Regions from separate parts of the Aquabacterium sp. G14 genome, predicted to be linked through region 2. Evidence: predicted binding sites of a transcription regulator. Region 2 holds the regulator's gene; each other region holds the start of a gene.
The links. The regulator sigma-54, encoded in region 2, starts transcription at its own class of promoters, with help from an activator protein. The targets are predictions, from matches to a motif close to TGGCANGNAANCTGCTTT.
Positions count from the first base shown of each region.

Region 1: the regulator sigma-54 is predicted to act here: its motif matches at 2,249-2,266, upstream of WIT60_RS12900 (CmpA/NrtA family ABC transporter substrate-binding protein).
Region 3: the regulator sigma-54 is predicted to act here: its motif matches at 2,504-2,521, upstream of WIT60_RS01715 (NF038132 family protein).
Region 4: the regulator sigma-54 is predicted to act here: its motif matches at 1,446-1,463, upstream of WIT60_RS12130 (PEP-CTERM sorting domain-containing protein).

Region 1 is NZ_JBBEYB010000012.1:39,680-45,374, reverse strand. It holds gene ntrB (nitrate ABC transporter permease) at 1-821, opposite strand, end outside; gene WIT60_RS12900 (CmpA/NrtA family ABC transporter substrate-binding protein) at 840-2,084, opposite strand; gene WIT60_RS12895 (ANTAR domain-containing response regulator) at 2,362-2,994, opposite strand; gene tsaD (tRNA (adenosine(37)-N6)-threonylcarbamoyltransferase complex transferase subunit TsaD) at 3,083-4,198, shown strand; gene rpsO (30S ribosomal protein S15) at 4,357-4,626, shown strand; gene pnp (polyribonucleotide nucleotidyltransferase) at 4,831-5,695, shown strand, end outside.
Region 2 is NZ_JBBEYB010000013.1:6,736-12,430, reverse strand. It holds gene WIT60_RS13200 (thiol:disulfide interchange protein DsbA/DsbL) at 1-64, shown strand, start outside; gene lptA (lipopolysaccharide transport periplasmic protein LptA) at 151-756, shown strand; gene lptB (LPS export ABC transporter ATP-binding protein) at 756-1,523, shown strand; gene WIT60_RS13185 (RNA polymerase factor sigma-54) at 1,537-3,075, shown strand; gene WIT60_RS13180 (DUF599 domain-containing protein) at 3,161-3,871, shown strand; gene WIT60_RS13175 (THUMP domain-containing class I SAM-dependent RNA methyltransferase) at 3,904-5,695, shown strand, end outside.
Region 3 is NZ_JBBEYB010000001.1:364,372-370,066, reverse strand. It holds gene WIT60_RS01720 (ATP-binding protein) at 1-1,513, shown strand, start outside; gene WIT60_RS01715 (NF038132 family protein) at 1,601-2,410, opposite strand; gene WIT60_RS01710 (F0F1 ATP synthase subunit epsilon) at 2,717-3,133, opposite strand; gene atpD (F0F1 ATP synthase subunit beta) at 3,303-4,715, opposite strand; gene atpG (F0F1 ATP synthase subunit gamma) at 4,750-5,616, opposite strand; gene atpA (F0F1 ATP synthase subunit alpha) at 5,628-5,695, opposite strand, start outside.
Region 4 is NZ_JBBEYB010000010.1:103,539-109,233, forward strand. It holds gene WIT60_RS12125 (MBL fold metallo-hydrolase) at 210-1,319, opposite strand; gene WIT60_RS12130 (PEP-CTERM sorting domain-containing protein) at 1,500-2,552, shown strand; gene yccS (YccS family putative transporter) at 2,745-4,898, shown strand; gene WIT60_RS12140 (MFS transporter) at 4,855-5,695, opposite strand, start outside.

The sequences.
Region 1 (5,695 bases), on a different contig from region 2:
ATGTGCTGGACATTGAGGTTGTTCCACTCGTCCCACACCCAGAAGCCAATGCCCACGCCACCGGTCAGCATCTCGGCCGCCACGATCACCAGCCAGGCCGTGCCCACCGACAGGCGCACACCCGTCAGCATGTAAGGCAGCACCGAGGGCAGCAGGATCTTGGTGGTGATCTTCCACTCGCTCAGGTTCAGCACCTTGGCCACGTTCAGGTAGTCCTCGGGCACGCGTTGCACACCCACGGCGGTGTTGATGATCATCGGCCAGATCGAGCAGATGAAGATCGTCCAGATGGCCGCGGGGTCGGCCGACTTGAACACCAGCAGGCCAATCGGCAACCAGGCCAGGGGTGAGACCGGACGCAGCAGGCTGATGATGGGGTTGAGCATGCTGCTGGCAATCTGCGAGCGTCCGATCAGAAAGCCCAGGGGGATCCCGACGAGCGCCGCCAGACCGAAGCCGATGCCCACGCGCTGCAGCGAGAACAGGATGTTCCAGCCGATGCCTTGGTCATTCGGCCCGTTGCTGTAGAACGGATCGGCGAACAGCTCGACGGCAGCCTGCCAGGTTGCCAGCGGCGTGGGGAAGGTGCTGCTGTTGTGCGTCAGCAGGGCCCACACGCCGATCAGCAGGGCGATGCCTGCCAGCGGGGAGACCGTGCGCAAGGCCCACCCCACCCAGTCCACCGGCGGTTTGGCGGGAGATGACCCAGAGGCCGGCGCCGCCTTCTGTACGGGCGCAGGCGCGATCTGCGCGGGGGAGGCGGCTGTCGCCGGCACGGCGTCATCGACCTCCGAGGGGCTGTGAAAGACGGCACTGACCATGATGGGCTCCTTTCAGTCTCAGGCTTTGATGGCGAAGCTGTCGGCGTACTTGGCCGGGTCCTTGCCCGTCCAGACCACGCCATCGATCAACTTGCTGGTGCGCATCGGGTCCTTGGGCACCGAGATGCCCAGACCGCTGGCGGCCTGCTTGTACAACTCGATCTGGTTGATCTGCTTGGCCACACCCAGGTAGTCCGGGTGTGCCTTCAGCAGGCCCCAGCGCTTGTGCTGTGTCAGGAACCACATGCCATCCGACAGGTAGGGGAAGTTCACCTTGCCGTCGTTGAAGAACTTCATGTGGTTGGGGTCGTCCCAGGTCTTGCCCATGCCGTTCTGGTAACGGCCCAGGATGCGCTGGTTGATCGCATCAACGCCCGTGTTCACGTACGACTTCGCCGCGATCGTCTCGGCCATCTTGAGCTTGTTCTGCAGGCCGGCGTCGATCCAGCGACCGGCTTCCAGCACCGCCATCATCACGGCGCGGGCGGTGTTCGGGTACTGCTTGACGAACTCGCCCGTGCAGCCCAGCACCTTCTCGGGGTGGTCCTGCCAGATGTCCTGTGTCGTGTTGGCTGTCACCCCGATGCCGTCCATGATCGCGCGGTGGTTCCACGGTTCGCCCACGCAGAAGCCGTCCATGTTGCCCACGCGCATGTTGGCCACCATCTGCGGCGGTGGGACCGTGATCAGCTTGGCGCTCGACAGCGGATTGATGCCCGCGGCCGCCAGCCAGTAGTGCATCCACATCGCGTGCGTGCCGGTGGGGAAGGTGCCCGCAAAGGTGTACTCGCGCTTCTCGCGCGCCATCAGCTTGGCCAGCGAGGGCCCGTCGACCGCACCCTTCGAGGCCAGCGCCTTCGACAGCGTGATGGCCTGCCCGTTGTTGTTCAGACCCATCAACACGGCCATGTCCTTCTTGGGGCCGCCAATGCCCAGGTGCACGCCATAGACCAGGCCGTACAGCACATGGGCCATGTGCAGGTCGCCGTTGACGAGCTTGTCGCGCACGCCGGCCCACGAGGCCTCCTTGGTCGGGATGATCTTGACGCCGTACTTCTTGTCGAAGCCCAGCACCGAGGCCATCACCACCGAGGCGCAATCGGTCAGCGGAATGAAGCCGATCTTCACCTCGGTCAGCTCGGGCTTGTCCGAGCCTGCGGCCCAGACGGCGGACTGCAGTCCGGGCACAGCGCCCACTGCGCCGGCAGCGGCTGCGCTCTTCAAGATGGTGCGGCGCGTCATTTTCAGATCCTGGGTGTTCATGGTGCAAGACTTTCCCTGTGGACAAACAAAAAAGGTGCCATCCGTCGCGCAGGCTCATCCTTGGATGGGCACACGCGTCAGAAGACACCTTTGTCGGAAGCGAGGCAGCCCGTCTTCGGGCCACCAAGACTGCAAAATCGCCGTTGACTTTGCTTGCAAGGGTTAAAGCAAACCCTGTGCCAGGTCGTTTGCGGGGCCGCAGCACCGCTGAGCGGCCGATGAAGCGGCGGCCTGCCTTGTGCTGGTGCATCCGCACGCCAAGCTGGGGCAGAGCGACTCACCCCAGCAGGTCTGCAGCATCAATCAGGCGCTGCGCCACCTCCACCAGCTTCAAGCCCTTGTCCATGGCGGCCTTGCGCAGGCGCGCGTGCGCCTGCGGTTCGGTCAGTCCCTGGCGGCTCATCAACAGACCCTTGGCGCGGTCCAGCACCTTGCGGTCGGCCAACTCCGAGCGTGCATCCGCCAGTTCCCGGCGCAGAGCCTCTTCCATCTCGAAGCGCGCCATCGCCACATCGAGCACCGGCTTGATGCGCTCGGCAGGTGTGCCCGCCGCCACATAGGCCGACACACCCGCCGCCACCGCCTTGCGCAGGTAGGCCGTGTCCTCGTCACCCGAGAACATCACGATCGGGCGACGCTCATCGCGCGTGGCCATCACCACGTGCTCCAGGATGTCGCGCCCTTGCGACTCGGCATCCACCACGATCAGATCGGGCTGAATCTGCCCGATGCGCTCGGGCAGAAAGGCATCGCCGGGCAAAGTGGCCACCACGTTGTAGCCCGCTTCCAGCAAGGCAAGGCGCAGCACCCGGGCGCGTTCGACCTCGGCCTGCTCCTCGTCATCCGGTTCGGCAGACAAGGACAAAGGCAGGACGATCACCACACGCAGGCTGGCCAGATTCGCATTCATGACGTCATCGCATGCAACAACTGCGCCCGGAAGCTGGTGTTTCACGCTTGGGCGTGGCGAGAACAGGTGGGTCCCCTACACTGGTGGGATGTCGTCCACGTCCGCCACCTTGAACGCCCCCTTGCCTGCTGACTTGAAGCGCCCCTGCCTCATCCTGGGGGTCGAGTCCTCCTGTGATGAGACTGGCCTCGCGCTGGTGCAACTGCCATCCGAGGGCGAGCCCCGCCTGCTGGCGCACGCGCTCCACAGTCAGATCGACATGCACCAGGCCTACGGCGGCGTGGTGCCCGAGCTGGCTTCGCGCGATCACATCCGCCGCGTCGTGCCACTGGCGCGCCAGGTGCTCGCCGAGTCCGGCCAAACGCTCGCCGACATCGACGTGGTCGCCTACACACGCGGCCCCGGCCTGGCCGGCGCCTTGCTGGTCGGTGCCGGCATGGCCTGCGCCCTGGGCACCGCCTTGAACAAGCCGCTGCTCGGCGTGCACCACCTCGAAGGCCACCTGCTGTCGCCTTTCCTCTCGGTGGATCCGCCCGAGTTCCCCTTCGTCGCTTTGCTCGTGTCCGGCGGCCACACCCAGTTGATGCGTGTCGATGGGGTGGGGCGCTACGAGATGCTGGGCGAGACGGTGGACGACGCCGCTGGCGAGGCCTTTGACAAGTCCGCCAAGTTGATGGGCCTGCCTTACCCAGGTGGTCCCCACCTCTCGCGCCTGGCCGAGTCGGGCGACCCGAGCTCGTTCGACTTGCCTCGCCCGATGCTGCACAGTGGCAACCTAGATTTCTCGTTCGCGGGCCTGAAAACCGCCGTGCGCACCCATCTGGTGCGTCTGGGCTGGCTGGACCGTCCCGACCTGCTCGCCACGCCCGAGGCGCAGCCCGTGCTGGCTAATCTGGCGGCCTCCACCCAGGCCGCCATCGTCGAGGTGCTGGTCAAGAAGGTATTGCTGGCGCTGAAGTCCACCGGCCTCAAGCGTGTGGTCGTCGCCGGCGGCGTCGGGGCCAACCGCCTGCTGCGTGCCCAGTTGGACCAGGCCTGCGCCCGCCGCCAGATCCGCGTGCACTATCCCGAGATGCACCTGTGCACCGACAACGGCGCCATGATTGCCCTGGCCGCAGCCATGCGCATCCAGAGTGGGCAGGCGCGCCTCAGCACCGAGCCCACCTTCGACGTCAAGCCTCGCTGGGATTTGTCCAGCATCTGACTTCTTGCTATACTCGCAGGCTTGCTGCCTTGAAAAGGGTGGCGAATCTCGCACGACCTGGGTCGGTTTCACCCGGAGTCGCAAGTCCAACGCAGAAACCAAAGGCGGTTGATCAACGATCGACGCCCCAGGTCTGCACATGTTTTCAAGGAAACACCATGTCCGTCGCAGACATCAACACCGCCGCCATCGTCAAGGACAACGCTCGTAGCGCCAACGACACCGGCTCTCCCGAAGTGCAAGTGGCCTTGCTGACCGCTCGCATCGTCGAACTGACCCCCCACTTCAAGGCCAACAAGAAGGACCACCACGGTCGTCGCGGCCTGCTGCGCATGGTCAGCCGTCGTCGCAAGCTGCTGGACTACCTCAAGTCCAAGGATGCCGACCGTTACGTCGCCCTGATCCAGAAGCTGGGCCTGCGCAAGTAAGCACCGCATGACGACAAAAAGCCTGTCTGGATCCTCCAGCACAGGCTTTTTGTTTTTTAACGCCAGCCACTCGACTCCTGCGAACGCTGTGTCATTCCAACGAGGCTGAGGTCTCAACCTCGCTGGAATGGCATCGCGATTGAGTGACGGCACCCCTGACGGGCGGCATGTGTTGCCCGTTCAACCCAACCGGAGAACTCATCCATGACCATGTTCAACAAAGTCACCAAGACCTTCCAATGGGGCAAGCACACCGTCACGATGGAGACGGGTGAAATCGCCCGTCAAGCCACCGGCGCCGTGCTGGTCGACATCGAAGGCACCGTCGTGCTGGCCACCGTCGTGTGCGCCAAGACCGCCAAGCCTGGCCAGGACTTCTTCCCCCTGACCGTCGACTACCTCGAAAAGACCTACGCCGCCGGCAAGATCCCTGGCAGCTTCTTCAAGCGCGAAGCCAAGCCTTCCGAGTTTGAAACCCTGACCTCGCGTCTGATCGACCGCCCCATCCGCCCGCTGTTCCCCGAAGGCTTCTACAACGAAGTCCAGCTGGTCATTCACGTGGTCTCGCTGAACCCCGAAGTGTCGGCCGACATCGCCGCCATGATCGCCTCCAGCGCCGCGCTGTCGATCTCCGGCATCCCGTTCAACGGTCCTATCGGTGCCGCTCGCGTGGGCTACATCAACGGTGAATACGTGCTGAACCCCAGCATCACCGAGATCGCCAACTCCAAGATGGACCTGATCGTCGCCGGCACCGAAACCGCCGTGCTGATGGTCGAGTCCGAAGCCGACCAACTGTCGGAAGACGTGATGCTGGGTGGTGTGGTGTTCGGTCACGAGCAAGGCAACATCGCCATCAACGCCATCCACGAACTGGTGCGCGACGCTGGCAAGCCGGCCTGGGACTGGCAGCCTCCCGCCAAGGACGAGGCCTTCATCTCCAAGGTCAACGAGCTGGCCGAAGGCCCGCTGCGCGCTGCCTACCAGATCCGCTCCAAGCAAGCCCGTACGCAAGCTTGCCGCGCCGCTTACGCCGAAGTGAAGGCCGCCCTGACTGCCGAAGGCATCG
Region 2 (5,695 bases):
CAACCACGAACGCACGCTGGCGACCACCAACTTCCTGATCAACGCGGCCCGAAAGGGACGCTGAGGCAGTTCCGGAGCGCGCAGGCGCAGGGAAATCGCGTTACTGGCGCGATTTCCCCATGGTTCGTGGCTAAAATCATTGCAAATTCCATGCCGATGATGACGAACCTGTTTTCCCCCTCTCTGTCGCCCCGCTTTGCACGCCTCACGGGCGCGCTGGCGCTGGGGTTGGCGACCCTGTGGTCTGCCCCGGCCAAGGCAGAGAAGGCAGATCGTTTTCAGCCGCTTCACTTTGCTGCCGACGCAGCGCGGGTGGAAGACAACCAGCGCCTCAACATCTTGAGCGGCAACGTCGAGATCACCAAGGGCACCATGGTGGTTCGCGCCGATCGCGTGGAAGTGCGTCAGAACCCCGACGGCACCCAGACGGCGACCGCCATCGGTGGCCCCGGGGGGCGTGCCTTCTTCCGCCAAAAGCGTGACGGGGTGGACGAGTCCATCGAAGGCGAAGCCGAGCGCATCGTCTACGACGGCAAGACCGAGATCGTGCGTTTCACCTCGCGCGCCATCATGCGCCGCCTGCAGGGCAACACCATCAACGATCAGGTCAGCGGCCCCGTCATCGTGTACGACAACAAGACCTCGGTCTTCCAGGTCGTTGGTGGGGGCAGCAGTGGCGGCGCCACCGGCCGTGTCCGGGGGGTGATCACCCCTCGCACCACGCCTGAGGGATCCAGCACCGAAGGCACCCGCTGATGAGCGCCTCGTCGGTCACATCTCCTCGCAGTGAACTCCGCGCCGAGCGCCTCAAAAAGCGCTACGGTGCCCGCACCGTGGTGCACGATGTGCATGTGGCCGTGGCCGCCGGTGAGGTCGTCGGCCTGCTGGGGCCCAACGGGGCCGGCAAAACCACCAGCTTCTACATGATCGTGGGCCTGGTGCCCGCCGATGCTGGCGAGATCACCATCGACGGCCAGCGCGTTGAGCGCCTGCCGATCCACCAGCGCGCGCGCTTGGGCCTGAGCTACCTGCCGCAGGAAGCGTCCATCTTCCGCCAGCTCAATGTCGAGGAGAACATCCGCGCGGTGCTGGAGTTGCAGGTGGACGAGCGCGGCAAGCGCCTGAGCAAAGACGTGATCCAGGAGCGCCTTGACGGCCTGCTGCACGAACTCAGCATCGAGAAGCTGCGCACCAACCCTGCGCTGTCCCTCTCGGGCGGCGAGCGCCGCCGCGTCGAAATTGCCCGCGCCCTCGCCACCCAGCCGCGCTTCATCCTGCTCGACGAGCCCTTTGCGGGCGTCGATCCCATCGCCGTCATCGAGATCCAGCGCATCATCAGCTTCCTCAAGGCGCGCGGCATCGGTGTGCTCATCACCGACCACAACGTCCGCGAAACGCTGGGCATCTGCGACCGCGCCTACATCATCAGTGAAGGTAGCGTCCTGGCCGAAGGCAGCCCGGCTGACATCGTGCACAACGCCGAGGTCCGCAAGGTCTATCTCGGCGAGCACTTCCGCATGTGAGTGACCGGCGCCCATGAAGCCCTCCCTGCAGTTTCGGCTTTCGCAACACCTGGCGCTGACCCCTCAGCTGCAGCAGTCCATCCGGCTCCTGCAGCTGTCCACCCTCGAACTGCACCAGGAAATCGAGCAGATGCTCGAACAAAATCCCTTCCTGGAGCCTGAGGACGATTACTCGCCCATCGAGACCGCGGCCTCACTGGAGTTCGAACGCCAGCGCAACGAGCGCAACAGCAGCGAAGACGCCGGCGCCGAACGTGACAGCGCGCCCGCCGAGGCCGACACCAGCGGCATCGACACCGCCGAGCTGGGCACCACCGAGCGCGAGGACTGGGAAAACGGCACCGAGCGCGACGACTTCGACGGCATCAGCGAAAGCCCGGCCCGCCAAAGCCAGGGCGACGACGACACCGACCCGCTCGAGCGCAACAGCCTGTCCATCACCCTGCAAGAGCACCTGCGTCAGCAATTGCTGGGCACCCGCTTGAGCGACGAGGACATGGCCGCGGTCGACATGCTCATCGAGTCCCTCAACGAGGACGGTTACCTCGCCGACACGCTCGAAGAGATCGCTGCCAGCCTGTTGCCCGACGAGCCGGACGAAGACACCCTCGACGAACTGATGTCGCGCTTGCGCTGCGCACTGGGCTGGCTGCAAAGCCTGGAGCCGGTGGGCGTGGGCGCGCGCAACCTCTCCGAGTGCCTGCTGCTGCAACTGCGCGGTCTGCCCGGCGAGCCCGCTCGCGAGGTCGCCATGGCCATCTGCCGCGAGCATCTTGAGTTGCTGGCCCGTCGCGACTTCAAGAAGCTCATGGCCGCCACCGGCGCCGACGAGGCTCTGCTGAAAGACGCGCAAAGCCTCATCGTCTCGCTCGAGCCTAAACCCGGCCGCGCCTTCACCCGCGCCGAGGCCAACATCATCATCCCGGACGTCATCGTCCAGAAGTCCGGCCGCGGCTGGAAAGTCGTCCTCAACCCGGACGTCATGCCCAAGCTGCGCATCAACGACTACTACGCGCAGGCCTTGCGCTCCAGCCGGGGCGCACGCGGCAGCACGGCCAGCGAAGGTCACGCCAACCTCAATGCCCGCCTGCAAGAGGCCCGCTGGTTCGTCAAGAACATCATGCAGCGCTTCGACACCATCTTGCGTGTCTCGCAGGCCATCGTCGATCGGCAAAAGAACTTCTTCACCCATGGCGAAATCGCCATGAAGCCCCTGGTCCTGCGCGAAATCGCCGACGAACTCGGGCTGCACGAGTCCACCATCTCGCGCGTGACCACCGCCAAGTACATGAACACGCCTTTCGGCACGTTCGAACTCAAGTACTTCTTCGGCTCCTCGCTCAACACCGAGGCAGGTGGCAACGCCTCCAGCACCGCGGTGCGCGCCCTCATCAAACAGCTGGTCGCGGCCGAAGATCCCAAGAAGCCCTTGTCAGACAGCGCCTTGTCCAGCATGCTGGAAGAGCAAGGCATCCAGGTCGCCCGCCGCACCGTCGCCAAATACCGCGAAGCCCTCAAGATCGCGCCTGCGAACCTGCGCAAGGCCTTGTGAGTGCACGTGATGGGTGGGGGCGCAGGCCGGGCGCTTCGCTGTCGCGATCCTGTCCCGCGCCGCAACGGCCCCTGATTCATTGACCATGCTTTACCGCCTCCAAGACCTTGTCGACCTCTTGCCCTGGCAGGACTGGGCCGCCTTGGCCCTGTTCGTGTTCGGCTGGATCGGCTATGCCCAGTTCGCCAGCCGCCGTGCCCGCGTTGAAAGCACCCTGCTGTCCAGCACCAATCACTACCGTCGCCTGTGGATGATCCAGGTCACCCACCGTGACCAGCGCGTGGTCGATGCCGCCATCACGCAGAACCTCGCCAGCAGCCCTGGCTTCTGGGCCTCCACCACCATTCTGGTACTCGGTGGTCTGCTTGCCGTGCTCGGCACCACCGAAAAGGCCAGTGAATTCGTCAGCGATCTGCCTTTTGCCGTGCGCACCTCCATGCAGGTTCTCGACATCAAGCTCATCGTCCTGCTGGCCGTCTTCATCTACGCCTTCTTCCGCTTCACCTGGTCCATGCGCGTCTATTCCTTCGGTGCGATCCTGGTCGGTGCGGCGCCCAATGTGGATGTGTTCAACCAAGGCGAGGCCGACCGTCAGGAGTTTGGCGACCGCGCCGGCAAGCTCATGGGCATGGCCGCCGAAAGCTTCGCCGACGGCCTGCGTGCCTACTACATGTCCTTCGCGGTCATCGCCTGGCTGGTCTCCCCGGTCGCCTTTGCCCTCGGCACCCTCGCGGTCCTCTGGATCCTGTATCGGCGAGAATTCCGCTCCGACGTGCTGGCGATCCTGCGCCCCTGACCACGTCCCTCCTTCTGTATTGCGACCCCATCATGCCCATCAAGCCCCCCCGCCGCCCCGTCGTGTCCTCGGCCACCGGACGCCCCTCGGGGGACGAGCGCGACCGCACGACGTCGTCCGCCCGCCCATCCCATGGGCGTGACGTGGCGCGAAGTGACGCGCGCGGCAGCGATGCACCAGGGCAGCCCTCCTCCGGGCGTGACCCACGCGCACGTGCCACGCATGGACGTGACCCGCGCGGGCGCGACTCGGCCCGCTCTGACGCCGGTCCCGGCTTCCGCCCTGCGTCGCGGTCGGCCTCCGAAGCCTGGCATGGCGGCGACGAGCGTCGCTATGGCGCTCCCTCCAGCAGTGCAGGTCGTCCCTCATCACGTCAGGCCCCCGAAAGCTGGCGTGCCAGCGACGATCGCCGCCCCAGTGCCGCACCCGGCGGTGCAGGTCGCGGCGCTTCCTCGCGTCCGGCACCCGCTCGCCCCGGCCCTCGCCCCGAGTCGCGCGACTCCGCCCAGCGCCCCGTGCTCGCCGCCGACCGCCCTGCTGCCCTCTACCTGTCCTGCCCCTCCGGCGTCGAATCCCTGCTGGCCACCGAGGCCCGCCGCATCCTCGGTGACGCAGCGCACATCACCGAGTCCCGCGGGGGCATCGAGGTGATCGCGCCCGCGAGCGCATCCCCCACCGAGCGACAGCACACCCTGCGCGACTACGCCATGCGCCTCAACCTCGAGAGTCGTCTGGCCCAACGCGTACTCTGGCGCGTCGCCTCCCGCGTCTACCGCCACGAAGACGACATCTACGTCCTCGCCCGGCAGGTCAACTGGTCCGACTGGATCACGCCGCAGCACACCCTGCGCGTCGACGTCGTCTCCCGCCGCAGCCACCTGCAAAGCCTCAACTTCGCCGGCCTGCGCGTCAAAGATGCCGTCTGCGACGACCTGCGCGAACGCACCGGTGAGCGCCCCAGCGTCGACACCCGCTTCCCCGACCTCGGCCTGGTCCTCTACCTTGACGACCTCGACGCCATCCTCTACGTCGATACCTCCGGCGAGGCTCTGTTCAAGCGCGGCTGGCGTGAAGACACCGGCGAAGCGCCGCTGAAAGAAACCCTGGCCGCCGCCATGCTCGCTGCCGCCGACTGGCAAGGCCGCCCCGAAGACGGCGCCTTGCTCGACCCCTGCTGCGGCGCTGGCACCATCCCGATCGAAGCCGCGCAGATCGCCTGCGGCATCGCCCCGGGACTGCAACGCCGCTTCGCCTTCGAGCGCCTCTTGCCTTTCCGCGCCCACCTGGCCGACTGGCAACGCCTCAAGCAAGCCGCCCGCGACCGCCAGCACCCGCCTCGCGTGCCCATCTACGCTGGCGACGTCGCCTTCCGCATGACCGACTTCGCCACCCGCAACGCCGAGCGCGCTGGCGTGCGCCAGCACATCGAGTTCAAAACCGCCGACGCCCTGCAGCGCCCCGTGCCCTGCGAGCGCGGCGTGCTCATGTTCAACCCGCCCTACGGCGAGCGCATCGACACCAAAGGCTCCGTGCGCAACGCCTACCGTGCCCGCTCCGAAGCCGACGACGAGATGGGTGACGACGCGCCCACGTCCCGTGCCGGCCGCGAGCAATTCCAGGACGACGAAGCCGCCACCTTCTTCCAGCGTCTGTCCTCCCACTGGAAGAAGCAATACCCCGGCTGGACCGCCTGGATCCTCAGCCCGGACATGAAACTGCCCAGCGCCATGCGCCTCAAAGAGAGCCGCCGTGTTGTCATGTTCAACGGCCCCATCGAGTGCCGCCTGTTCCGCTTCGACCTGGTCGCTGGCAGCAACAAGCCTC
Region 3 (5,695 bases), on a different contig from region 2:
GCGTGGCAGCCGCTGGGTCGTGGTGCTGGCCAAGCCCAGCCACGAAGCCCAGGCCATGGCCCTGGCCGAGAAGGAGCGCTTCCGCCACTACATCGTGGCCGACGCCGAAGATGCCCCCGCGCAACCGGATCCCGACAGCCTGCTGGCCGTCCTGAAGTTCTCCGCCGCCGCGCCGCGCTGGCTGCTGCGCCAGCTCGCCAACATCCGCCGCGTGGCCAGCACCGAAGCCGGCGTCAAGCTTGGCGGCGAATGGATCACCCCCGAGGCCTACCACCGCGACAACCGCGGTGGCCGCTCGGTCTGGGTCGACCCCGGCCAGCACCAGTTCGGCGCCGCTGCCATAGCGGGGCGTCGCCAGTCCATCGAAGCCCGCCTGGCCCAGCTCGACGAAGAAATGACCCGCCTGGTGCGCGACCAGGCCTTCTTCGACCGCCAGCTGCAAGACGCCCGCCAGGCGGCCAAAGGCTTCACCGCCGCCGCCGAACTGGCCGAGCGTGCCGCCGAGTTCCACGAAGCCCGCGAGCAGCTGCCCACGCTCAAGCAGGCCCGCGTGCAAGCCGGTGAGCGCTGGCAACAGGCCGAGGCCCTGCTCAAGCACGCTGTGGTGGCGCAGACCAACGCCCAGCACGCCTACAAGCAGGCGCAAGAGCGGCTGGCTCACCTGGAGAGCCGCAGCGCCCAGCACGACCGCGACTGGCAGATCCGCTTCGATGACCTGATGGCCCAGGCCCTCATGTCGCGCGAGGTCAAGCTGCAACTGCCCCGCCGCTGGCGCGAACCCGCCCGCATCACCGAGATGCAGGCCAAGTACGGCAACGTCACCCAGGCCCGCCTGCGCGCCGAAGCCGTCGACCGCGAGCTCAACGAAGGCCAGTGGGAAACCGACCCCACCGTGCTGGAGCAGCTCACGCTGATGAACGCCAACGTGCTGCGCCAGGAAGACGAGCTCAACCAGCGCAAGGCCAGCAACGCCGCCGCAGCCATCGCTGTCGACAACGCCCGCGCGCGCTACACCGACGTGCTCAAGGTCACGGTGCGCCGCTACCGCAAGAACATCATCGAACTCGGCCACCTCGCCGGGGTCGAGGTCAACGCCGAACTGCCGCATCTGGACGGTGACGACATCGGCCTGCGCCAAGCCGAGCTCAAGGTGCACTTCAACTTCGACGGCAAGGGCAGCATCGGCCTCAACGACGGCGAAGCGTCCGGCGGCCAGCAGGTCATCAAGTCCCTCATCCTGCTCGTGGGCCTGATGAAGGACGACGAGAGCACGGGCGGCTTCGTCTTCATCGACGAACCCTTCGCCCACCTCGACGTGCGCAACATCCAGCTCGTTGGCCACTTCCTGCGCTCTACGCGCGCGCAGTACGTGCTCACCACGCCCATCACGCACAACGTCGAGGTGTTCGAACCGGCCGACGTCACCCTCGTCACCGCCAAGAAGCCCAAGGGCGCGCGCTGGGCCCCCCCGATCGGCGTGCTGCAGCGCCGCCCGCCGGCCGAGGTACTCTGAGGCCTCCAGCGTTTCTGCGCGAACGTCACGCGCCACAAAGAAAAAAACCGGGCCATGCCCGGTTTCTTCATGCGACGCCTGTGTACCTCAGGCAGTTTGGCGACGACGCCCCGCCACAGCCGCACCGACCAGGCCCAGACCCATCAGGGCAAGAATGGCAGGCTCAGACACCTGAGCGGGCTCACCGATCACCACCCCTCCCACGGTGATACCGTCAAAGGCCAAACCAGAGTCGTAAGCCGTATCACTCCAGTTCGTCACACCGAACTCCAGGACGTAATTGCCGGCCGTCGCAATTTCATAATTGGACTGAACCCAGCCCGTGTAACCACAGCCACTGGAATAGCAGCTGCCCGAACTGCCGCCGAGGGGCGACCAAGAGGGGCCACCGGCGATGATGGTGACCGATGCGGGCGACAGCGTCGCGGCAGGCGCCGGCATGCTGAAGCCAGGCACGATGCTGCCACTCGGTGCCGTGCGAGCTGTGAACAGCAAGGCCACTTGATTCGATGAGGAATCCAACAGACGCGCCCACGCGTAGTCAGCGAAACCGGCGCCATCGGACGTCACGTAGTTGAAGAAAAACTCCAAATCGTCACCCGCCGCGGCCGAGAACACGGCCGAGCGCAGGGTCGACCCATTGGTACCAGAGCCGCTACCGCCAACGCCAGGCAAGGCCACACCGTTGACGCCATTGTTGCTGGACACATAACCATACTGGCTGCCACCGGATGGCGCCAAAGTCACCACGCCATTGGCACCCAGGGTACCGGCATTGCCATTGGCCGTCCAGCCAGCGGGCAGGCCCGCATCAAACAGGGCGGCCGAAGCCGGGCCCATCATCCCCAGTGCGAGACCCAACGTCCACACCGATGCCTTGATTTTGCTCATCATCATGTTCACTCCACTTCAGTTGCTTTAAGACTCAATGCAGGTACGCGCAGCCGGCACCACACCTGCCGCTTTCACCAACCTCTTGCCCAGCCCTTGAAAGCAACTGACGTGCCACGTAGAAAACACATTACAAATCAATAAGTTACATCAAATATCCCATCTTCTTTGAAGGTGCATGTAAAGCAGACCGACACCCTTGAACAGGTGGTGCGCCAATGCCGTCGGACTGCGCGGGCAACAAAAAAGCCCGCAGGGATGAGCTGCGGGCTTCGGGGCGAGGACAGGCGCAAGCGCCTGTCTGACGCGAGATCACTTCTTGCGCAGGCGGCGGATGGCAGCCAATTGCGCCACCAGTTCGGCCAGCTCGCTTTGTGCGCGGGCCAGGTCCAGTTCGCCCTTGGCGTTTTGCACGGCTTCCTCGGCCAAACGCTTGGCTTCGGTGGCCTTGGCCTCGTCCAGGTCGTGACCGCGGATGGCGGTATCGGCCAGCACGGTCACGCAGTGAGGCTGCACTTCCAGGATGCCGCCAGCCACGAAGACGAACTCTTCTTCGTTGTTGTCAGCGCGCTGGATGCGCACGGCGCCCGGCTTGATGCGGGTGATCAGCGGGGTGTGACGCGGCAGGATGCCAAGCTCACCCACCTCACCCGGCAGGGACACCAGCGTGGCTTCGCCCGAGAAGATCGACTCTTCGGCGGAGACCACATCAACGTGAATGGTGGACATATCGAGCTTTCAAAAGAGGTTCAACGATTTGCACCGTCCGAAGACAGCTTTCACACGATCTCAAACGGCGCAAGAAGCAAGCAATCGGGTGTGGATCAAGGCGCTGCGCACAACCGTAGCGGAAGCTACGGTGAGCACGGCAACGCCGAACCACGCCCGAGTGCGCCGCTTATTGCATCGTCTTGGCCTTTTCGAAGGCTTCGTCGATCGTGCCAACCATGTAGAAGGCCTGCTCGGGCAGTGCGTCGCACTCGCCGTTCACGATCATCTTGAAGCCACGGATGGTTTCCTTCAGAGGCACATACTTGCCAGGTGCGCCAGTGAACACTTCGGCGACGTGGAAAGGCTGCGACAGGAAACGCTGGATCTTACGAGCGCGGGCCACCAGCAGCTTGTCTTCCGGAGCCAGTTCGTCCATGCCCAGAATGGCGATGATGTCGCGCAGTTCCTTGTAGCGCTGCAGCGTGTTTTGCACGGCGCGGGCCACTTGGTAGTGCTCTTCACCGACCACGTGCGGGTCCAACTGACGCGAGGTCGAGTCCAGCGGGTCCACGGCGGGGTAGATACCCAGCGAAGCGATGTCACGCGACAGCACCACGGTGGAGTCCAAGTGGGCGAAGGTCGTGGCAGGCGACGGGTCGGTCAAGTCGTCCGCAGGGACGTACACGGCCTGGATCGAGGTGATCGAGCCGACCTTGGTCGAGGTGATGCGCTCTTGCAGACGGCCCATTTCTTCGGCCAGCGTCGGCTGATAGCCCACAGCCGAAGGCATACGACCCAGCAGAGCAGACACTTCGGTACCGGCCAGGGTGTAACGGTAGATGTTGTCCACGAAGAACAGCACGTCACGGCCTTCGTCACGGAAGGCTTCGGCCATCGTCAGACCGGTCAGGGCCACGCGCAGGCGGTTGCCCGGCGGCTCGTTCATCTGACCGTACACCATGGCGACCTTGGATTCGGCCAGGTTGTCCTGCTTCACCACGCCGGCATCCGACATTTCGTGATAGAAGTCGTTGCCTTCGCGGGTACGCTCACCCACACCAGCGAACACCGACAGACCCGAGTGAGCCTTGGCGATGTTGTTGATGAGTTCCATCATGTTCACGGTCTTGCCCACACCGGCGCCACCGAACAGACCCACCTTACCGCCCTTGGCGAACGGGCAGACCAAGTCGATCACCTTGATGCCGGTTTCCAGCAGCTCGGTCGAGGGCGACAGTTCGTCGTAAGCGGGAGCCTTGCGGTGGATCGGGGCCGTTTGAGCCTGCGACACTTCACCACGTTCGTCGATGGGGTTGCCCAGCACGTCCATGATGCGGCCCAGGGTAGCCGGGCCCACGGGCACGGTGATCTGAGCGTTGGTGTTGAACACCTGCATGCCGCGGCGCAGGCCGTCGGACGAACCCAGCGCGATGGTACGGACAATGCCGTCGCCCAACTGCTGTTGCACTTCGAGGGTCAGCGCGGAGCCTTCCATCTTCAGAGCGTCGTACACCTTGGGCATCTGGTTACGCGGGAACTCCACGTCCACCACGGCGCCGATGCACTGAACGATCTTGCCCACTGTTTGCGTGTCAGCCATTTTTCGTTCCTTCAATCAATTCAAAATCTTCGGATCAGACCGCAGCCGCACCGGCGACGATCTCGGACAGCTCGGTCGTGATCGCGGCCTGGCGGGTCTTGTTGTAGACCAGCTTCAGTTCCTTGATCACATTGCCGGCGTTGTCGGTCGCGGCCTTCATGGCCACCATGCGAGCCGACTGCTCCGAAGCCATGTTCTCTGCCACAGCCTGGTAAACCAGCGCTTCAACGTAACGGGTCATCAACTCGTCGATCACCAGCTTGGCGTCCGGCTCATAGATGTATTCCCATGCATGAGTCGTTTCGCCTGCGAACTCGTCGGCCGCCAGAGGCAGCAGTTGCTGGACCTGGGGCTCCTGCTTCATCGTGTTGATGAAGCGGGTGTAGCACAGGTAGACAGCGCTGAGTTCACCAGCGGTGTAAGCGTCGAGCAGCACCTTGACCGGGCCAATCAGCTTTTCCAAGTGCGGGGTGTCGCCCATGCCGACGACTTGCGCGACGACATTGGCACCGATGCGGTTGAAAAAGCCAGTGGCCTTGTTGCCGATGGCGACCACGTCGGCCTTGACGCCCTGACCGTCCAGCTCACGGAGCTTGTTGGTCACGGCACGCAGCACGTTCGTGTTCAAACCACCGCACAGACCCTTGTCCGTGCTCACCACGATGAAGCCCACCTTCTTGCCGCCTTGACCAGGCAGCATGAAGGGGTGGACGTACTCGGGGTTGGCCTTGGCCAAGTTCGCCGTGATGTTGCGCACCTTTTCAGCGTAGGGGCGAGCCGCAAGCATGCGATCTTGCGCCTTGCGCATCTTCGAAGCCGCGACCATTTCCATGGCCTTGGTGATCTTCTTGGTGTTCTCGACGCTCTTGATCTTGTTGCGAATTTCCTTGCCTACGGCCATGGTGCGCTCCTTTAGGCGAAGGTCTTCTTGAACGCGACGATGGCCGATTGCAGTTCGGCTTCGGCGTCCTTGTCCAGAG
Region 4 (5,695 bases), on a different contig from region 2:
TGTCCCAATTAATGCTGGGGCAGCTTAGAACATCAGTGGATAAGGGGCAAGTGCCTAGCGTTCGGGACGTAGAGGCCGGAGGTTCGAATCCTCTCACCCCGACCACATATTCCTTGTTCGCCAAGAATTCACAAAGCCCTGCACGACAGGGCTTTGTTGTTTCTGACTCTTGGCCCACCCTCAGCGCCTTCTCTGAGCCAATGCCGCGGTCATGGGGTGTGCCCGTTGCTGGTACGCGGCAGCAGGTACCGGCTTTCTCCGTGTTTGAACAACCGGATGCGATCAGGTGCCAACTGTCGCCGTTGCAGTGCGATGGTCAGGTCTTTGGGCGGTTGATCGAAGGGTTCCTGTGTCAGTTCGAAGGTGCCCCAATGCAGGCCGATGGCCTCGCGGGCTTGCAGGTCCAACACGATCTGCACGGCATCGTCGGGGTTCGTGTGCTGCGGGCGCATGAACTCCCGCGGTTGGTAGGCGCCCACGGGCACACCCAGGTAGTCGATCGGTCCCAGTCGGCGGCGAATCTCTTTGAAGTCGTCCGAGTAGCCCGTGTCACCCGTGTACAGGAAGCGCCAAGCTTGGGGGCGCGAGTCGCTGTGCCACTCAATCACGAAGCCTCCCCACAGCGACCGATTCGTATCGAACGGGGTGCGCTTGCTCCAGTGTTGTGCGGGTGTGAGGTGCACGGTGAGTGGGCCCGCCTGCTCGTGTTGCCACCAGTCCAGTTCGCTCACCCCGGCAATGTCTTCCTCGTCAAACCAGGCTTTCAGGCCCAGCGGCACGATCCAGCGGGGCGGCTGGGCGCGGGCCGCCAAGGCATGGACGGTGTCGGCATCAAGGTGGTCGTAGTGGTTGTGTGAGATCAGCACCAGGTCGATGGGCGGGAGTTGATCGACGCGCACAGGCGCCGGGACACGCCGCTTTGCCGACAGCCAGGGGTGCGGACCGGCATGGGCGCTCAGATGTGGATCGAGCAAGATGTTGAGGCCGCCGACTTGCAGCAACATGCCTGCATGGCCCAACCAGGTGAGCACGGGCGCTTCATGACGTTGCGAGATCAGTGTCAGGTCTACCGGGATGCGCCAGCGCGCGGCAAAGGCTTCGTAGCCGCCTGTCGGGGGCGCAATGGGCTCAAAGTCACCGCGCCAGCGGCGCCACATGATTTCGTACCAGGGAAACTGCCCGATCTGGACCTGGGTGTTGGTGTTGGCAAACCCCTCTGGGCGGTGGTGGGGGCGGGCGGGATCAGGGTGTGTGGTGGGTGCGGAGCAGGCCGTCACGCACAGCAGACCCAGCAGGCAAAGACGGTGGAGGTTTTTCATTTGATGGACGCTAACACCGTAATGTGAAACACGCGGGCACTGAGCTTGTCGAGATTTTTGACAATCATTTGCGTGTCAGCGGCGGTCATTTCTGTAAGTGCTTGTTTCTCAAGGTGTACTTGTCATTGGCACAAAACGTGCTGTGACAGGGGTATCAAGTTGTATTGGGCGGTCCCTATCATGACAAGCATTTTCCGCAAGGGCATTTTGGTCAGTTTGGCCGCGACCGGTTTGTTGGCTGTTGCGTCGCCCGCTCAGGCGGTGTTGTTGCCAGGGTCAAATGTCATGTCGACCGTTCAGTACGGTGATTTCGCTGTCTACTCACTGGACCTTCTGGAGCAGTGCGCGAGCGCGAATGACTCGCGTTGCAAGCCCAGTGGCCCTCTGCCCATTTCTTCCAACGGTGGCTTCACCAAAACACAACTCACGGTGTTCACAGGCGAAAACGGTGGTCCGCAATCGACCAACCAGCCTGAGCCCTTGCCCAACGGTGCGCCCGGTGACAACGCTTTTGCGTCGCCCAGCGGCCAGCAGAGTTCGACTTTTCTGATGGGTTCTGCGTTTTCGCCAGAGCCATCGCCTTCTTTCGCGGGTGACCAGGCGGGTAAGTGGGACATCAAGGTGTCTGCGCTGCGCAGTTATCTGGGCAACAACGATCTGGTGTTCATCTTTGACAACTCGCAGGAAGGGGATGCGGCCAACCAGTGGTTGCAGATCTGGGGCCAAGCCCGCTTGCTGTCGGCCGATGGCACCAACCTGCTCGGTTGTTTCGAGTTGAACAACACCTCGGCAGCTGGCTGCACCTCCACGGCACCTGCCCAGCCCAACGGGCCCTTTGATTTCTCCTCGCCTTATGTCACCGTGTTCACAGGTTACTGTGTGGACAAGGTGAGCGGCATTGCCTACAACCTGGGCACGGGCACGGCCACCACCTGCGCCAACAGCAACGGCTACTATGTGAACGGCAACATCGGCAGCGCCAATGCGGACAACGCTGCCTACAGCAAGGCGCTGAACGACTTCATTTTTGCGCCGACCACGGCCGCTGATTGGGTGCTGTCGCTTGACATCCGCACCGCCAACAACAACGGTAGCGCCGAAACCCTGTGGATTTGCAGCAATTGCAAGGTGTCGACCACCACGGAAGTCTCCGAGCCTGCTTCGCTCGCCCTGCTGGGTGCAGCGCTGATGGGGGGCGCCTACGTCTCGCGCCGTCGCTCGCGTCAGGCTTGAGATCTGAATCCGCGCTTCGGGCTGTGATGCCCGGCCGCGCTGATCACCACCCCGCTGCGGCGGGGTTTTTTCTTTCCGGGCCGCTCCGGCCGTATGCTCACGATCTTGGCGGGCGCAGTGCCCGGGCGGTTGCAGCAAGTGGACGAGAACTGGAAAGATGGATGGCGTACCCTCCTTCAGCATGAAGGGGCCATGAATGGCCTGCGCGCCTTGCTCGCCCTGGCCTGCGTGCTGGCGGTGGGCTGGTGGGCAGGGCGCCAAGACGAGTTGATGCCCGTGCTGCTGGGCGTGATCGCCAGCGCCTTGACCGAGACCGATGACAACTGGCGTGGCCGCTTGCGGGCGCAGTTGATGGCGCTGGGGGCATTTGTGATGATGGCGTGGGCGGTGTGGCTCACCCTGCCGTGGCCCATCCTGCTCATGACCGTGCTGGCGCTGTCGGCCTTTGGCCTGACGATGCTGGGGGCGCTCAGCGAGCGCTATCGTGCGATCGCGTTTGGGTCGCTCGTTTTGTTCATCTACGTGGCCATGTCGGCGCGTACCAGTCGCCTGCATGCGCTGGATGTGACGCCTTTGATGCTGGCTGGGGCCGCCTGGTATGGCTTGGTGTCGGTGCTCTGGGCGGCGCTGCTGCCGCAGCCTCCGGTGCGTCACCGCCTGTCGCAGTTGTACGCCTTGTTGGGCGAGTACCTGCACCTGAAGGCGCAGTTGCTTGAGCCGGTGCGCGATGCCGACCGGGCCCAGCGTCGCATGGCGCTGGCGCTGCACAACGGCCGGGTGGTGGAAAGCCTGGGAGGCACGAAAGAGGCGATTTTCAGCCGTCTGGGCAAGCGGCGGCCACCGCCCTGGTTGCAGACCGCGATGCGGCAGTACCTCGCCGCGCAAGACATCCATGAGCGTGCCAGCTCGTCTCATGAGCATTACGAGTTGCTGGCCGATGCGTTCTTTCACAGTGATGCGCTGTACCGCTGTCAGCGGGTGCTGGCGTTGACGGGGGACCAGGCCTTGAAGCTGTCGGTGGCCATGGCCCAGCGCCGCAGTCCCGAGCACCACGGCGCCACGGCACGGGCCATCGAGGACATGCAGGCGGCGATCGCGCACCTGTCACATGGGCAAGCGGCCAGTCGTTCCTTGCGGGCCTTGCAAGCCTTGGGTGACAACCTCACGGCGTTGGCGCAGGTGTTTCGCACGGTGCTGGAGCCGGGGCAGGGCGAGGTGGATCAGAGCCTGCTCGACACCCACCCGCGCACGCTGGGGGAGGCCTGGCGGCGCTTGCGAACGCAGCTGAGCCTGCGCTCGGTGTTGTGTCGCCATGCGCTGCGGCTCAGCGTGTCCCTGATGGTGGGGTGCGGTGTGATGTGGCTCACGGATGACCCGCACGGCTTCTGGATCCTGCTGACCATCGTGTTCGTGAGCCAGCCGCAGTACGCGGCCACCTTGACCAAATTGACCCAGCGGGTGATGGGCACGGTGATCGGGCTGGCGCTGGCCTGGGCCTTGATTCGCCTGTTCCCGGGGGCGGTGATGCAATCGGCCTTGCTGGTGGTGGCGGGCGCGGTGTTTTTGGGCTCGCGGCGCACCAACTATGTGGTGTCCACCAGCGCCGTCACCACGCTCTTGTTGTTGAGCTTTCACCAGATGGGCATGGCGCAGGGCGTGATCCCGGCGCGTTTGCTCGATACCGTATTGGGCGGGGCGATTGCAGCCGTGGCCGCCTGGCGGGTGTGGCCGAACTGGCAGGCGCGCCAGTGGCCTCATCTGGCGGCGCAGGCCTTGCGCACCCAGGCGCGCTACCTGCATGACATCCTGCTGCAGTATCAAACGGGCAAGCAAGACCATCTGGCCTATCGCTTGGCGCGGCGCAATGCCCACAAGGCCGATGCGGCGCTGTCCAACGCTTTGTCGGCCATGCTCAAGGAGCCGGTGCGGGTGCGCCTGGACACCGCTGTGTGTGGGCGCTTCCTGACCTTGTCACACACCGTGCTCAACTACCTCTCGGCGCTGGGGGCGCATCGCAGTGAGGTGTCGTTACAGGCCTGCAGCGAGCCAGTGCTGGCGCAGGCCGATCGCCTGCAGGCGGCTTTGGGCATCCTGGCCGATGCGCTGGAGGCGCGTGAGGCCAGCCCGCCAGCGGCGGCGTCGGCGCTGCTGCACAACGATCTGAGTGACGCTGACAGCGAGGCCGGTCTGGCAGCCATGTCGCGCACCGAACGCTTGCTGCACACGCAACTCACACTGGCGTTGCGCCTGGTGCCGCCCTTGCAGGCCGAGGTCTGGCGCTTGAAGGGCTGGGCGCCTGCGCTCAGCGCGTCGGCGCCGTCCGGCGCTGCCAGCCCAACCAGATGAGGGCCAGACCCGTCAGACCCACGGGCAACAGCGAGCCCAGGTTCAACCAGGTCCACCCTTGGGTGGTGATCAGGGCCCCCGAGGCAAACGAGGTGATGGCCATCACGCCAAACACGCAGAAGTTGATGGCTGCTTGCGCCTTGTCTTTTTCTTCCGGCCGGTAGGCTTGCATGGCCAGGGTGGTGCTGCCGGTGAACAGGAAGTTCCAGCCCACGCCCAGCAGGAAGAGCGCCACCGCGAACTGGTGCAGGTCTTGCCCTGACAACGCGATGCCGATGCAGGCCAGGTTCAACACCACACCCGCACCCATGATGGTCAGCACGCCGTGGCGTTTGATGAGGTGGCCGGTGACAAAGCCCGGAGCGAACATGCCGATCACGTGCCATTCCAGCACGAAGGCGGCGTCGTCAAACGGCATGCCACATACCTGCATGGCCAGCGGCGTGGCCGCCATCAGCAGGTTCATCACGCCATAGCCCAGGGCGGCCCCCACGGTGGAGACGATGAACACGGGTTGGACCATGATGTCCCGTAGCGGGCGGCCGGTGTCGCCGCCTTGAGCCTGCCGCACGGCAGGTGGGAACTGGATGCCCCTCATCACGATCATCGACAGCAAGGCCACCACCGCCAGGGCCAGGTAGGCGCCCAAAAACGGCGTGCCCAGGCCATCGCGGGTGTGCTTGGCCAAGTTGGGGCCGACGACCGCTCCCAGCAGCCCGCCGGCCAGCACCAGGGAGATGGCTTTTTCGCGGAAGGCCGGGGTGGCCAGTTCGCCGGCGGCAAAGCGATACAGCTGA